2 linked regions of the Formosa agariphila KMM 3901 genome follow. The protein of the gene in region 1 interacts with the protein of each later gene in a pairwise test. Links are inferred from orthologs where the notes say so. Each region holds a gene or a part of one and is shown on either strand. Other genes may lie near its edges.

Evidence for each region. The genes of interacting proteins can lie anywhere in the genome.
Region 2: the proteins of leuS (region 1) and ligA interact in binary tests that used the Escherichia coli proteins (3 or more experiments, as listed by UniProt). The link is inferred for Formosa agariphila KMM 3901 from one-to-one orthologs.

Annotation. Positions count from the first base shown.
Region 1 is NZ_HG315671.1:3,808,664-3,817,366, forward strand. Bases 2,079-5,913 are described here. They hold leuS (leucine--tRNA ligase), read right to left. Parts: upstream 5,540-5,913; coding sequence 2,279-5,539; downstream 2,079-2,278. Other genes in these bases: ald (alanine dehydrogenase), read right to left, coding at 2,079-2,111; BN863_RS16065 (cell division protein FtsX), read left to right, coding at 5,666-5,913. Outside these bases: BN863_RS16045 (superoxide dismutase family protein), read left to right, coding at 1-162; BN863_RS16050 (zinc metallopeptidase), read right to left, coding at 234-929; more of ald, read right to left, coding at 1,011-2,078; more of BN863_RS16065, read left to right, coding at 5,914-6,544; BN863_RS16070 (hypothetical protein), read left to right, coding at 6,582-7,193; BN863_RS16075 (DUF3098 domain-containing protein), read left to right, coding at 7,277-7,531; BN863_RS16080 (undecaprenyl-diphosphate phosphatase), read left to right, coding at 7,531-8,325; tRNA pseudouridine(55) synthase TruB, read left to right, coding at 8,327-8,703.
Region 2 is NZ_HG315671.1:2,851,996-2,857,323, reverse strand. The notes cover bases 2,434-5,328. They hold ligA (NAD-dependent DNA ligase LigA), read left to right. Parts: upstream 2,434-2,828; coding sequence 2,829-4,829; downstream 4,830-5,328. Other genes in these bases: BN863_RS11830 (hypothetical protein), read left to right, coding at 4,916-5,328; BN863_RS11840 (LOG family protein), read left to right, coding at 2,434-2,826. Also shown: bifunctional diaminohydroxyphosphoribosylaminopyrimidine deaminase/5-amino-6-(5-phosphoribosylamino)uracil reductase RibD, read right to left, coding at 1-869; BN863_RS11850 (GNAT family N-acetyltransferase), read left to right, coding at 897-1,379; prmC (peptide chain release factor N(5)-glutamine methyltransferase), read left to right, coding at 1,376-2,248; more of BN863_RS11840, read left to right, coding at 2,245-2,433. UniProt on the Escherichia coli protein: DNA ligase that catalyzes the formation of phosphodiester linkages between 5'-phosphoryl and 3'-hydroxyl groups in double-stranded DNA using NAD as a coenzyme and as the energy source for the reaction.

The sequences.
Region 1 (8,703 bases):
ACTTTTAAAACAGACGAATGGTGTTTAGATTGCGAAGACAGCACTAGAACTATTTCTGGTAGAGGACTTATAATACACCAAGGTAAAGACGATTTTAAGACACAACCAACTGGTAACGCTGGAAAACGTATTGCTTGTGGTGGTTTAGAAATTGAAAAATAACAAACTAAAATTACACAAAAAAAAGGTCGAATTTTAAAAATTCGACCTTTTTTATATGGTATATATTCTATTTAATCGCGACCGCCTAGAATTTGCATAGCCCAATATAATAACGAAGCTAAAGCTCCAATTGCCGCTACCAAATACGTTCTTGCTGCCCAGTTTAAAGCATCTTCTGCACCAGCATATTCGTTAGGTGCTAACATGTTTTTATTTTTCAACCAAGCCAAAGCACGATTACTAGCATCGTATTCTACAGGTAAAGTAACAAAACTAAAAATTGTAGCCATACCCATCATAAGCAAACCTACAACAGACACCCAAAATCCTAAACCTGCTCCAGCAGCTGCACCAAGCATTAAACCACCAATAACTAACCATTGCGACATCTTAGACGACACGTTAACAGCAGGAACTAACTGAGAACGCAACGTTAACCAACTATAGGCTTGAGCATGCTGAACCGCATGACCACATTCGTGTGCTGCAACTGCCGCAGCCGCTGCATTAGCATGTGAATACACAGACTCACTTAAATTGACTGTTTTGTTTCTCGGATCGTAATGATCTGTTAATTGTCCTGGAGTTGATATCACCTTTACATCGCGAATACCATTATCGGCTAACATTTTTTCTGCAATTTCTTTCCCCGTCATGCCATTACGCAAATGTACTTTAGAATAGGTCTTAAATTTAGACTTAAGCTTGTTACTAACCAACCAGCTCACTAAGGCAATGGCACCAATAAGTATATAATAATTGAACATCTTCTTAATTTTTAAAAAGTTAAATTTAATATATTATATCAAATAATGCGCCAAATACATATTAAGAAATTTTGTCAGCTATTAAACCTGTTTCACTCCCCAGTCAAAAGCATCGTTTATTTCGTTATAAACAATCTCTCCACCAACAATGTTTAATCCTTTTTGAAGCGCTGTATCCTCAGCACAAGCCTCGGCCCAACCTTTGTTTGCTAGTTTTAAAACATATGGCAAAGTAACATTTGTTAACGCTAAAGTAGATGTATAAGGTACTGCACCTGGCATATTAGCAACACAATAGTGTACAATATCATCAATAATAAACGTAGGGTCTTCATGCGTAGTGGCTTTAGTAGTCTCTATACAGCCACCTTGATCTACGGCTACATCTACCAATACCGTTCCCGGACGCATTAATTTTAGCATATCTCGGGTGATTAATTTTGGAGCTTTCCCTCCTTTTAATAAGACACCTCCAATAATTAAATCGTGTGTTTGAATGTGTTTTCTAATATTATAAACACTAGAATATTCTGTAACAACGTGGCTAGGCATAATATCATTCACATAGCGTAAGCGTTTCATATTCACATCCATAATGGTAACATGCGCCCCTAAACCTGCAGCCATTTTTGCTGCCTGTACTCCAACAACACCTGCCCCTAAAATCAATACTTTTCCTGGCGATACTCCCGGAACTCCACCTAAAAGAATCCCTCTACCTTTAATAGGTTTTTCTAAATATTTTGCACCTTGCTGTATGGCCATTCTACCAGCAACCTCAGACATTGGTGTTAATAAAGGTAAGGTTCCATCTGCATCCTCTACGGTTTCGTAGGCAATACAAACCGCATTACTTTTTAACATCGCCAAGGTTAATGCTTCGCTAGATGCAAAATGAAAATAAGTAAACACAATCTGTTGCGGCTGAATTAAAGCATATTCTTCCTCTATGGGTTCCTTTACTTTTACAATCATATCGCTGGATTTGTAAACCTCTTGAATGGTCTCCAAAATAACAGCACCAACCTCTTGATAGATGTCATCAAAAAACCCACTGCCTTCCCCTGCTGTAGATTGCACATAAACCGTGTGCCCTAGATTAACCAATTCGTAAACTCCGGCTGGCGTCATACCAACACGATTTTCATTATTCTTAATTTCTTTTGGAATACCTATTTTCATGATAATATATTTTATCAGTCAAATTTCGTATTTTTTAACTACACCCCGTAAAAAAATAGGGGTCAGATAGCAAAAATTACACTTTTACCACGCTAACCCCTTAAAAAATATAGGCTATAAGAATTTAATTCGATTTCTATAGCACTTTCACAATTTTACAACTGTTTTTATCCTACAATGTTAATAATCTTTCCTGGCACAACAATTACCTTTTTAGGTGTGCGTCCTTGTAATTGCTCTTGCGTTTTTTCGTGAGCCATAACTATCTCCTCGATTTCATCCTTTTTTAAGTCTAGAGATAACTCTAAAGTAAAACGTGTTTTTCCGTTGAAAGAAATTGGATACACTTTACTGCTTTCTACTAAATGACTCCCGTCAAATTCTGGGAACGGTGCTTCAGAAATAGATTCTGAATTCCCTAACTTGCTCCATAATTCTTCTGCAATATGCGGTGCATAAGGCGATAACAAAACTAAGAACGGTTCTAACACCGCTTTACTCACACATTTTTGTGCGTTGAATTCGTTTACAGCAATCATAAAGGTAGATACCGAAGTATTGAAAGAGAAATTCTCAATATCTTCTTGGACCTTTTTAATGGTTTTATGAAGCGTTTTTAAATTGTCTTTCGTTGGTTCTGCATCTGTAACATTTACAGCGTCTTCACCAACATATAATTTCCACAACTTTTTAAGGAAACCATGTACTCCTGTAATTCCTGCAGTATTCCACGGTTTTGCCTGCTCTAATGGTCCTAAGAACATTTCGTATAAACGCAAACTGTCTGCACCATATTCTGCACAAATCTGGTCTGGATTAACGACGTTGTACTTCGATTTTGACATTTTTTCGACCTCACGACCTACTTTAAATATACCATCCTCTAATACAAATTCTGCATCTTTAAAATCTTCTCCAAACTCACCATCAGTTTTTAATCCTTCAATATCTAATTCATCTGAAGCGTTTACATACTGAACTTTTACGTGAATAGGCGTCACCTTTTTACCTTCAATCAAACCATGAGAAAGATAAGTATTTGTTCCTTCTTCACGATACACAAAAGCACTAGTTCCCAAAATCATCCCTTGGTTAATCAGCTTTTTAAAAGGTTCTTCAATGTTTACAAATCCGCGGTCTTTTAAGAATTTCACCCAAAAACGAGAGTATAATAAATGACCTGTTGCATGTTCACTACCACCAATATATAAATCGACACTTTCCCAATAGTTTAGCGCATCTTCGCTAGCAAAGACATCGCCTCGTTTTGAAGCCTCTTCCATATAACGGAAGAAATACCAAGAGCTTCCCGCCCAACCTGGCATGGTATTTAATTCTAATGGAAATACAGTGGTATGGTTTATCTTTTCGTTGCTAACAACGGTATGTGTTTCTGTACACCAAGCCCAAACATCGGCACGACCTAAAGGTGGCTCTCCGGTTTCGGTTGGTAAATATTTTTCTACTTCTGGCAAACGAATTGGTAAATGTTCGGTTGCAATCATTTGTGGTTTTCCATTTACGTAATACACCGGAAATGGTTCTCCCCAATACCGCTGACGACTAAATACGGCATCGCGTAAACGGTAATTTGTTTTTCCTTCACCTTGTCCGATTGCTTCCAAGGCTTCAATGGCTTTTGAAGTCGCTTCTTTATAAGACAAACCGTTTAAGAAATCGCTATTTGTAAGTTTAGTATTTCCTTTTTCAGCGAACGCTTCTTCAGAAACATCTACACCTTCAAAAATATTTGGAATAGCAATATCAAAATGTTTTGCAAAATCGTAATCACGTTGGTCACCACAAGGCACCGCCATAACAGCTCCTGTTCCGTAGCTTGCCAATACGTAATCTCCAATCCAAATTGCAATAGGTTCTTTGGTAAACGGATGCTCGGCATAGGCTCCTGTAAACACACCAGAAATGGTTTTTACATCGGCCATACGCTCACGTTCACTACGTTTTGCCGTTTTTTCTATATATGCCTCAACGTCTGCTTTTTGAGCATCAGTAGTAATTTTCGATACTAATTCGTGTTCCGGAGCCAATGTCATGAAACTTACTCCGAAAATCGTATCAGGACGAGTAGTAAATACTTCAATCCCCCCAGCCCCCGAAGGGGTAGCTTGCTCACTCTTAACGGATGCTCTTTGTGCTAATTCTTTACTAACAACCTCTAAAACACTCTCAATATTACCTAAAACTTCTTCGTTTTTAAATCGCAACACCTTAAATCCTTTAGATTCTAAAACCAAAGTTCTTTCGGTATCAGCTTCTAATTGAGAATTATGAATTTCTCCATCAACTTCAATAATTAATCTTTTATCAAGACAAACAAAATCAACAATAAAATCTTCTATTAAATGTTGTTGTCTGAATTTATGTTCTATTTTTTTTCCTCTCAAACTCTCCCATAAAGCAGCCTCAGCTTGTGTTGGATTTGCTCGCATTTCTTTTGCACGTTCAAGAAGTAAATGAGAATTATTACCACCTGTCATATACCCAGCACGCTTATCAGAACCTGCAGTCTCTTCCCCTTTGGGGAAGGATAGGATGGGGAACGTTACACTAGCACCAACAGATTTTCCAATCCAGTTACGCTGACTTTCTTTCAACGAATCGGTCCAGTCAATATCATTTAAGCCCTGAAGCAAACGCTCTGCATAAGCAGAAATACGCATACTCCATTGTGTCATTTTTTTTCTAATTACAGGATATCCACCGCGTTCGGATACACCGTTAACAATCTCGTCGTTTGCTAAAACAGTTCCTAATTCTGGACACCAGTTTACTTCGGTTTCAGCCAAATACGTTAAACGGTACTGTAATAAAACGGCTTGTTTTTGTTCTGAAGAAAACCCGTTCCATTCCTCAGCAGTAAATGGTACGATATTATCGTCGCAAACCGCATTTACAGAAGCGTTTCCTTCTTTAGAAAACACGGCTTCTAAAGTTGAAATATCTTCAGCTTTAGCGGTATCGTTATTAAACCAAGAATTGAACAATTGCACAAAAATCCATTGTGTCCATTTGTAATATTCCGGATTCGAAGTACGTACTTCACGAGACCAGTCGAAAGAAAATCCGATTTGGTCTAATTGACGACGGTAGGTGGCGATATTTGTTTCGGTAGTAATAGCAGGATGCTGACCCGTTTGAATTGCATATTGTTCTGCCGGCAAACCAAAACTATCGTATCCTTGCGGATGCAACACATTAAATCCTTTATGGCGCTTGTAACGTGCATAAATATCTGAAGCAATATACCCTAACGGATGCCCAACGTGTAATCCTGCTCCAGACGGATAAGGAAACATATCGAGGATGTAGTATTTAGGTTTTTCAGATTGATTTTTGGCCTCGAACGTTTTGTGTTCTGCCCAATATTTTTGCCACTTGGCTTCTATGTCGTTAAAATGGTATTGCATATTGTCGTATTCCGCTTAATAAAGGCGCAAATTTAAGGTTATTATAACAATGTTGAAAGTTTAAACGTTGTTATCCTAAAGGAAATAGATTTCTTTTATATTTTTACAAACAAATTTACGCCTTATATGAGCTCATCTTTTGAAAGTTATCAAAAACGCCGATTAATATCGTCTTATTTCTCTGTGGTCTTGAGTATTGCTTTAGTATTATTCTTACTTGGTTTACTAGGCATGCTCGTGCTTAACACCAAGAAAGTTGCCGACCATTTTAAAGAACAAGTGGTGGTTACTATCTATTTAAAAGATTCGGCAAAAGAAGTTGAAACCAAACAACTTGAAAAAAGCTTATCGATGGCCGAATACGTAAAGACAACCGAGTATGTTTCTAAGGAACAGGCAGCCGAATTTATGAAGGCTGAAAACGGTGAAGATTTCATGAATTTCTTAGGTTTTAATCCGCTTCAAAATTCTATCGATGTGCATTTAAAAGCAGACTTTGTAACGTCTGAACATTTAAAAACCATATCTGACGAAGCTCTAGCAAAAACGTTTGTGGAAGAAGTGCGTTACGACAACGATTTGGTAAACCTCATGAACGAAAACGTAAAGCGCATTAGCTTCTGGATTTTAGTTATTAGCGGTATATTTACATTAATAGCCGTGCTACTTATAAATAGCTCAATCCGACTTTCTGTATATTCTAAACGATTCACGATAAAAACCATGCAAATGGTAGGCGCAACCAAGCACTTTATTAGAAGACCTTTTGTTTGGAAAAGTGTAAAATTAGGTATTATTGGTGCTATTATAGCTTTAATTGGAATGGCTATTGTATTCTATTATTTAAATGAAACATTCCCGGATTTACAATTATTAAACAATCCGATTTTAGTTGGAGGCCTATTTGTAACCATCTTTATTTTAGGAATATTAATCACCTGGATTAGTACATTTATTGCCACGCAACGCTTCCTAAATTTAAAAACCGACCAATTATACTATTAATATTATGATAAAATCTATTTGCTTATCACTGCTTTTTTTGTTCGTAATTAGCTGTAAAAAAGAGGTTAAAAACTTACCTGAAGATTTTGATTTTGGTGATACAAAAGACAACACATATACTAATGCTTATTTTGGATTGACTTTTAATTATCCTGAAGCATGGTATCAGCAATCTAAACACGACATTAAAGCGATTACCGATAAAGGTGAAAAGTATTTAGCACGCGAAAACACCAAAATGGGGTCTATTTTAAAGGCTTCACAAATTAATACGGCCTATTTATTTTCACTTTTTAAATATCCGGTAAAAGAACCTCAAGGCTACAATGCGTCTTTAAGTGTGATTGCAGAAAATGTAGGTGGAAACCCTAAAATTACTCGTGGTCGCGATTATTTATTTAATTCTAAAGAGTTACTAAAAGAAACGCCTGCTGGTTTTGAATTTGAAGAAGACTTTGACACTAAAACATTAGGAGGTAAAACTTTTGATGTAATGCGTGCTAAAGCAACTTTTGGTGGCTATCCAGTGAACCAAGAATTTTACAGCATCGTGCGTTATGGTTTCAGCTTATCGTTTATATTATCGTACACCAACGAAGAAGAAAAAGCAGTGCTGCACGAGATTATAGACTCGATAGACTTAGAGTAATTTTAAGTAAGCTTTAAGGATTCTTTTTAAATAAAACCGTTAATTTGCAGTGCTTTCAAAGCTAATGCATTATTAAAATAAACATGGGAGAACAAAAAAATAAAGACCTAAGTAAAGGGGAGTTTATCTTCGGAAAAAAAAATTATAAGTTTATGCTTATCGGACTTGGCGTAATTGCGTTAGGTTTTATATTAATGTCTGGTGGCGGTAGCAACGACCCGAATGTATTTAGTCCAGATATTTTTAGTTTCAGAAGAATTCGATTGGCTCCAACCTTAGTTTTAATAGGATTTGGAATTCAGATTTATGCTATACTTTTAAATCCGAATAAAAAATAATGGAAACTATTGATGCAATTATCCTTGGAGTTATTCAAGGTCTTACCGAATTTTTACCAGTATCGTCAAGTGGGCATTTAGAAATAGGAAAAGCTATTTTAGGAGACCATTCTGTACCAGAAGAAAGTTTATTATTTACCGTAGTACTTCACTTTGCAACAGCATTAAGTACCATGGTTATTTTTAGAAAAGATATTTTAGACCTTATAAAAGGGGCTTTAAAATTTGAATGGAATGAAGATTTACAATTCATTTCTAAAATAGCGCTTTCAATGATTCCTGCAGTAATTGTAGGATTGTTTTTTGAAGAACAATTAGAATCACTTTTTGGAGGCAACTTACTATTAGTAGGTGCTATGCTTATTGTAACAGCTGTACTACTTTTCCTTGCAGATAAAGCAAAAGACACAGGAAAACCGGTAACGTTTAAAAATGCTTTTATTATTGGAATCTCTCAAGCCATTGCCATGTTGCCAGGAATTTCAAGGTCTGGAGCCACAATTTCAACATCGGTTTTATTAGGAAATGACAAAACTAAAGCGGCTCGTTTTTCATTTTTAATGGTTGTTCCTTTAATTTTCGGAAAAATAGCTAAAGACATTTTAGGAGGCGAATTAAATTTCGACAGCACAAACATCACTGCGCTTTCGGCAGGATTTATCGCAGCTTTTATATGTGGTCTTTTCGCCTGTACTTGGATGATATCTTTAGTGAAGAAAAGTAAATTATCTTATTTCGCCATCTATTGTGCTATTGTAGGATGTATTGCCATTGGTTATACGGTTTTAAATTAATATGAAAACATTAGAAGATTACCAAGCCGGACAAGTCCTATTGATTGACAAACCTTTGCATTGGACCTCTTTTCAGGCCGTAAACAAACTGCGTTGGGAAATACGACAAGCCTTTAATATAAAGAAAATAAAAGTGGGTCATGCCGGAACGCTCGATCCTTTAGCTACTGGCCTTTTAGTGATTTGTACCGGTAAAATGACCAAGCAAATAGATACTTTCCAGGGGCAGATTAAAGAATACACTGGAACCATTGTTTTAGGGGGTACTACACCGTCTTTCGATTTAGAAACCGAAATTAATGAAACATATCCTACAGCTCATATTACTCCGGAATTAATCCACGAAACCACTAAACAGTTTATTGGAGACATTGAGCA
Region 2 (5,328 bases), 960 kb from region 1 along the record:
TTTTCATTTATAAAGGTTTGAAGGGTTTTGCTTCCGCCTTCAATAATTACAGACGTTACTTCGTGTTCGTGTAAACGTTCACAGATTTGAGTTGCTAAAGGTAATGAGGTGTTTAATCCAGCTTCAGTTAACCGTATGGTTTTTGCAGTAGTATTAAAAACAGCAACGTCTTCTGGCAGATTGTTATGTGTGTCAATTACAATGCGTGTAGGTTGTAATCCTGCCCAATCACGAACGGTTAAACTCGGATTGTCTTGTAACACGGTATTGCCTCCAACTAGAATGGCTTGTTCTTCGGCGCGCCATTTATGAACCAATTGTCTCGAATAAGTGTTGGTTATCCATACCGGTTTCTGTTCGTCTTTTGATTTTGGAGCTATAAAGCCATCGGCAGATTCTGCCCATTTTAAGATGATATACGGTCGCTTTTTATTATGAAATGTAAAGAATCGTTTGTGATGATTTTTACATTCAGCTTCTAAAACTCCAACAGTAACATCGCAACCTGCACTTTTTAATTTTTTAATCCCTTGTCCTGCAACTAATGAATTATCGTCTATAGTACCGATAACAACTTTAGGGATGTTATACTTTATAATAAGGTCGCTACATGGTGGCGTTTTACCAAAATGAGAACATGGTTCTAAGGTAACGTATAAAGTAGCTTGTTTTAAAAGTGATTTATCTGTAACCGATTGAATGGCATTTACTTCGGCATGAGGTCCGCCATAAGGGCTTGTAAATCCTTCACCAATTATAGAGTTGTTAAGTACGATTACACAGCCTACCATAGGGTTTGGTCGTGTAGTTCCAAGGCCGTTTTTGGCAATTTCTATACAGCGATTTATGTATTTTTCATGTATCTTCACGGCACAAAAATAAGATTAAAATTGGGTATGAGCCATTTCGAGATCAGAGAAATTCAAACTAAAGATAATCAGCAAGTCGCAGAGGTGATTCGAACCGTTTTAATCGGAGCTGGTGCGCCAAAAGTTGGTACAGCTTACGAGGATAAAGCTCTAGAAGATATGTTTGAGGCTTATAATAAGCCAAAATCGACTTATTTTGTGCTTGTTGAACATAATCGTGTTATTGGAGGTGCAGGAATTGGTCCGGTAGATGATGCTTTAGAGGTCTGTGAATTACAAAAAATGTATTTTTTAGATGAAGCCCGAGGGCGTGGTTTAGGAAAAACAATGATGGATACGTGTTTGCAAAAAGCCAAAGACTTCGGTTATACACGTTGCTATCTAGAAACGTTACCGTTTATGACATCGGCAAAGCATTTGTATGAGAAAGTTGGTTTCGAATATTTAGATGGCCCAATGGGAGAAACAGGACATTATTCTTGTAATGTTTGGATGATTAAAGAATTATGAGATTAAAAGCAATAAAACAGACATTCCATGAGGCGTTAGATGCTGAATATGGTAAAGAGGAGGTTAATCATTTCTTTTTTATGATATGCGAGTATTATTTCAATTTTAAACGCATTACTCTGGCTATGGAACCTGATTATAGTATTACTGAAACAGAAGCTAAACCTGTATTTGATGCTTTAGAGTCTTTAAAAAAGCATGAGCCTATTCAGTATGTGTTGAAGTCTACAGAATTTTTTGGATTAGAATTTCAGGTGAATAATGCAGTATTAATCCCGAGGCCAGAAACCGAGGAATTAGTGGCGTGGATTATTGAATCGGATTTAGATAAAATTAAAAAACCTTTACGAATTTTAGATATTGGAACGGGGAGTGGTTGCATTGCCATTTCTTTAGCAAAACATTTTGAAAATGCCGAAGTGTATGCAGTCGATGTCAGTGAAGAAGCTATTGCAGTGGCTACACAAAATGCTGAACATAATAATGTGGAAGTGCATTTTATTCATGCCGATATTTTATCTGTAGACACATATAAGAATGCTAATTTTAAATTGCCTTTTGATGTTATTGTTTCTAATCCGCCGTACGTTCGCGAATTAGAAAAACTTCAAATGAAGTCTAATGTCCTAAATCACGAGCCACATTTGGCATTGTTTGTAGAAGACCATGATCCGCTTAAATTCTATAAAGCGATTACGAGGCTGGCTAAAAAGCATTTGGTAAACGACGGTTTGTTGTTTTTCGAAATAAATGAATTTTTAGGTAATGAAATGATTGATTTGTTGCAAGAACATACATTTATGCATGTAGAATTGCGACAAGATATGTTTAAAAGAAATAGAATGATTAAAGGAATAAATAAACTATGAAATCTATAGCTGTGTTTTGTGGATCGAGTACAGGTACCGATTCAAAAATTATATCTGAAGCGTATCAACTTGGTAAAACTTTAGGAGAACAACATATAAAATTAGTCTACGGAGCTGCAAAAATTGGTATTATGGGCGAAGTAGCTCGCGGGGTTATCGATTATAATGGCAATGTTTTGGGTATAATTCCAGGGTTTCTGGAAACTAAGGAAATTGTACATCCAAAATTATCAGAACTTATTGTTACCGATAATATGCACGAGCGTAAGGTAATTATGTACGAAAAATCGGATGGATTTATGGTGCTTCCTGGTGGATTCGGAACCATGGATGAATTTTTCGAAATTACAACTTGGGGACAATTAGGACTTCATGTAAAACCTATTGGGATTTTAAATGTCAACGGATTTTTCGATCATTTACTAGCGCAATGTAAAACCATGGTAGAACGAGGTTTTTTAAAACAAGAAAATTTAGAAGCTGTGGTGGTAGATGATACTATAGATGGTTTATTAGAAAAAATGAATAATTACAAACCATTGCCTGCTCCAAAATGGTTAAATAAAGAGAGATTGTAAGTATGACAATTGAAGCACAAATTCAGCAATTAAGAGACGAATTAAACGATTATAATTATAAATATTACGTTTTAGATCAAAGTGATATTAGTGATTTTGAGTTCGATATGAAACTAAAATCGCTTCAAGATTTAGAGGCTAAACATCCGGAATTTCATGATGAAAATTCGCCTACAAATCGAGTTGGCGGTACAATTACTAAAAATTTTAATACTGTAGTTCACGATCACCGTATGTATTCTTTAGATAACTCATATTCTAAAGACGATTTACTAGCTTGGGAGCAGCGTATTAAAAAAATGGTAGATGGCGAGGTGTTTTATACGTGTGAATTAAAATACGATGGTGCTTCAATAAGTTTGACTTACGAAAATGGTGTCCTTACCAAAGCTGTTACGCGTGGTGATGGTGTACAAGGCGATGAAGTTACAGCAAATATAAAAACCATTAAGTCGGTGCCTTTAACGTTAAAAGGTGATTTTCCTGAGAAATTCGATATTCGTGGAGAAATCGTATTACCGTTTGATGGGTTTAATAAAATGAACGAAGATCGCATTGAGATTGGTGAAGAGCCTTATCGAAATCCGAGAAATACTGCGTCTGGAAGTTTAAAATTACAAGATAGTAGTGAAGTTGCTAAACGTCCTTTAGAATGCTTGTTATATACAATAATTGGACGGAATTTAAATATTCAGTCGCAAATTGAAGGCTTACAAAAAGCACGAGATTGGGGATTTAAAGTCCCTCAGGCTGCTAAATTAGTGAATTCCATAGACGACGTTTTGGAGTTTATCGCCTATTGGGATGTTCATAGACACGATTTACCTTACGAAACCGATGGTGTTGTTATAAAAGTGAATAGTTTTCAGCATCAAGACGAGTTGGGGTATACGGCAAAAGCGCCTCGTTGGGCCATGGCTTACAAATTTAAAGCCGAGCAAGTGTCTACCCGATTGAATGAAATTTCGTATCAAGTTGGGCGCACGGGAGCAATAACTCCAGTAGCAAATCTAGAACCTGTAGAATTGGCGGGAACCACGGTTAAACGTGCGTCTTTGCATAATGCAGACCAAATAGCTAAGCTTGATATTCGTGAAGGCGATGAAGTGTTTGTTGAAAAAGGTGGCGAAATTATTCCTAAAATTATTGCAGTAGATTTAACTCAACGTCCAGCAGACTCTAAACCTACTGAATATATTAAGCATTGTCCAGAATGTGATACAGAACTAGTAAGACAAGAAGGCGAGGCACAGCATTATTGTCCGAATTATAACGGGTGTAAACCGCAAATAATTGGTCGTATTCAGCATTTTATTTCTAGAAAAGCGATGGATATCGATGGATTGGGAGGAGAAACAGTTGCATTATTAGTAAACGAAGGGTTAATAGATAATTATTCAGATTTATATGAATTAACTAAAGATGTTGTACTTCCGCTGGAGCGAATGGCAGAAAAAAGTGCAGTTAATTTAATTAATGGAATCGAGCAATCTAAACAAGTGCCATTTGAACGCGTATTATATGCGTTGGGAATTCGTTATGTAGGTGAAACTGTTGCTAAAAAACTAGTTAAGCATTTTAAATATGTAGATGCAATTGCAGAAGCTACAGAGGAGACTTTAGTTAATGTAGATGAAATTGGTGTGAAGATTGCGAAAAGTGTTGTTGCCTTTTTTCAGTCAGAACAAAATAAAGCAATTGTTAATCGCTTAAAAGGGTATGGCGTGTCTTTAGAGATTTCAGAAGAAGCCTTAGCCAATCAATCAGATATACTGGTTGGAAAAGTATTTGTAGTCTCTGGTGTGTTTACAACAGTTTCTAGAGACGAGCTTAAAAAAATGATTGAAGATAACGGCGGAAAAGTTGGAAGTTCAATTTCTTCAAAAACAAGTTTTGTGGTTGCTGGAGATAAAATGGGACCAAGTAAACGTACAAAAGCAGAACAATTAGGTATTGAAATTTTGTCGGAAACCGATTTCTTAATGATGTTAAATAGTAAATAAGGAAATAACGTGTTCTGTGCTTTTTTATGTTTGTATCTAAAAATGAGTAATTAATATTTATATTTGTTAGGTTTAAGGATAAATTTATGCACAAATCAAAAATTATATTGTGGTTTATACTTTTGCTTAGTGTGATTTATGTCTTCTTAGAACTGTTAGACTTGCCAGTCTATTCAGAGTATGTAAAAGCTTTAATTGTTCCTGCTTTATGTGTTTCCTTTTTTACAGGATATATCATGCGACTGCCGTATTTCATGATTTTTTTGGCGTTATTCTCATTAGCAGACCTTTTAACTTTCTTTAGAAATGTATTACCTGATTATTATGAGTATTATTTAGGTAATGTTTTATATCTCTCAGCATATATAGTACTTCTTTATGGAATTTTAAAGCGCTTAAATTTTGTAGAAATTTGGTCCGATTTTAAACTTACAATTTCGGTGTTAGTTGTGCTTAACTTATATGTAATTCGCGTGATGTATTCTATAGTTGGAGGAGA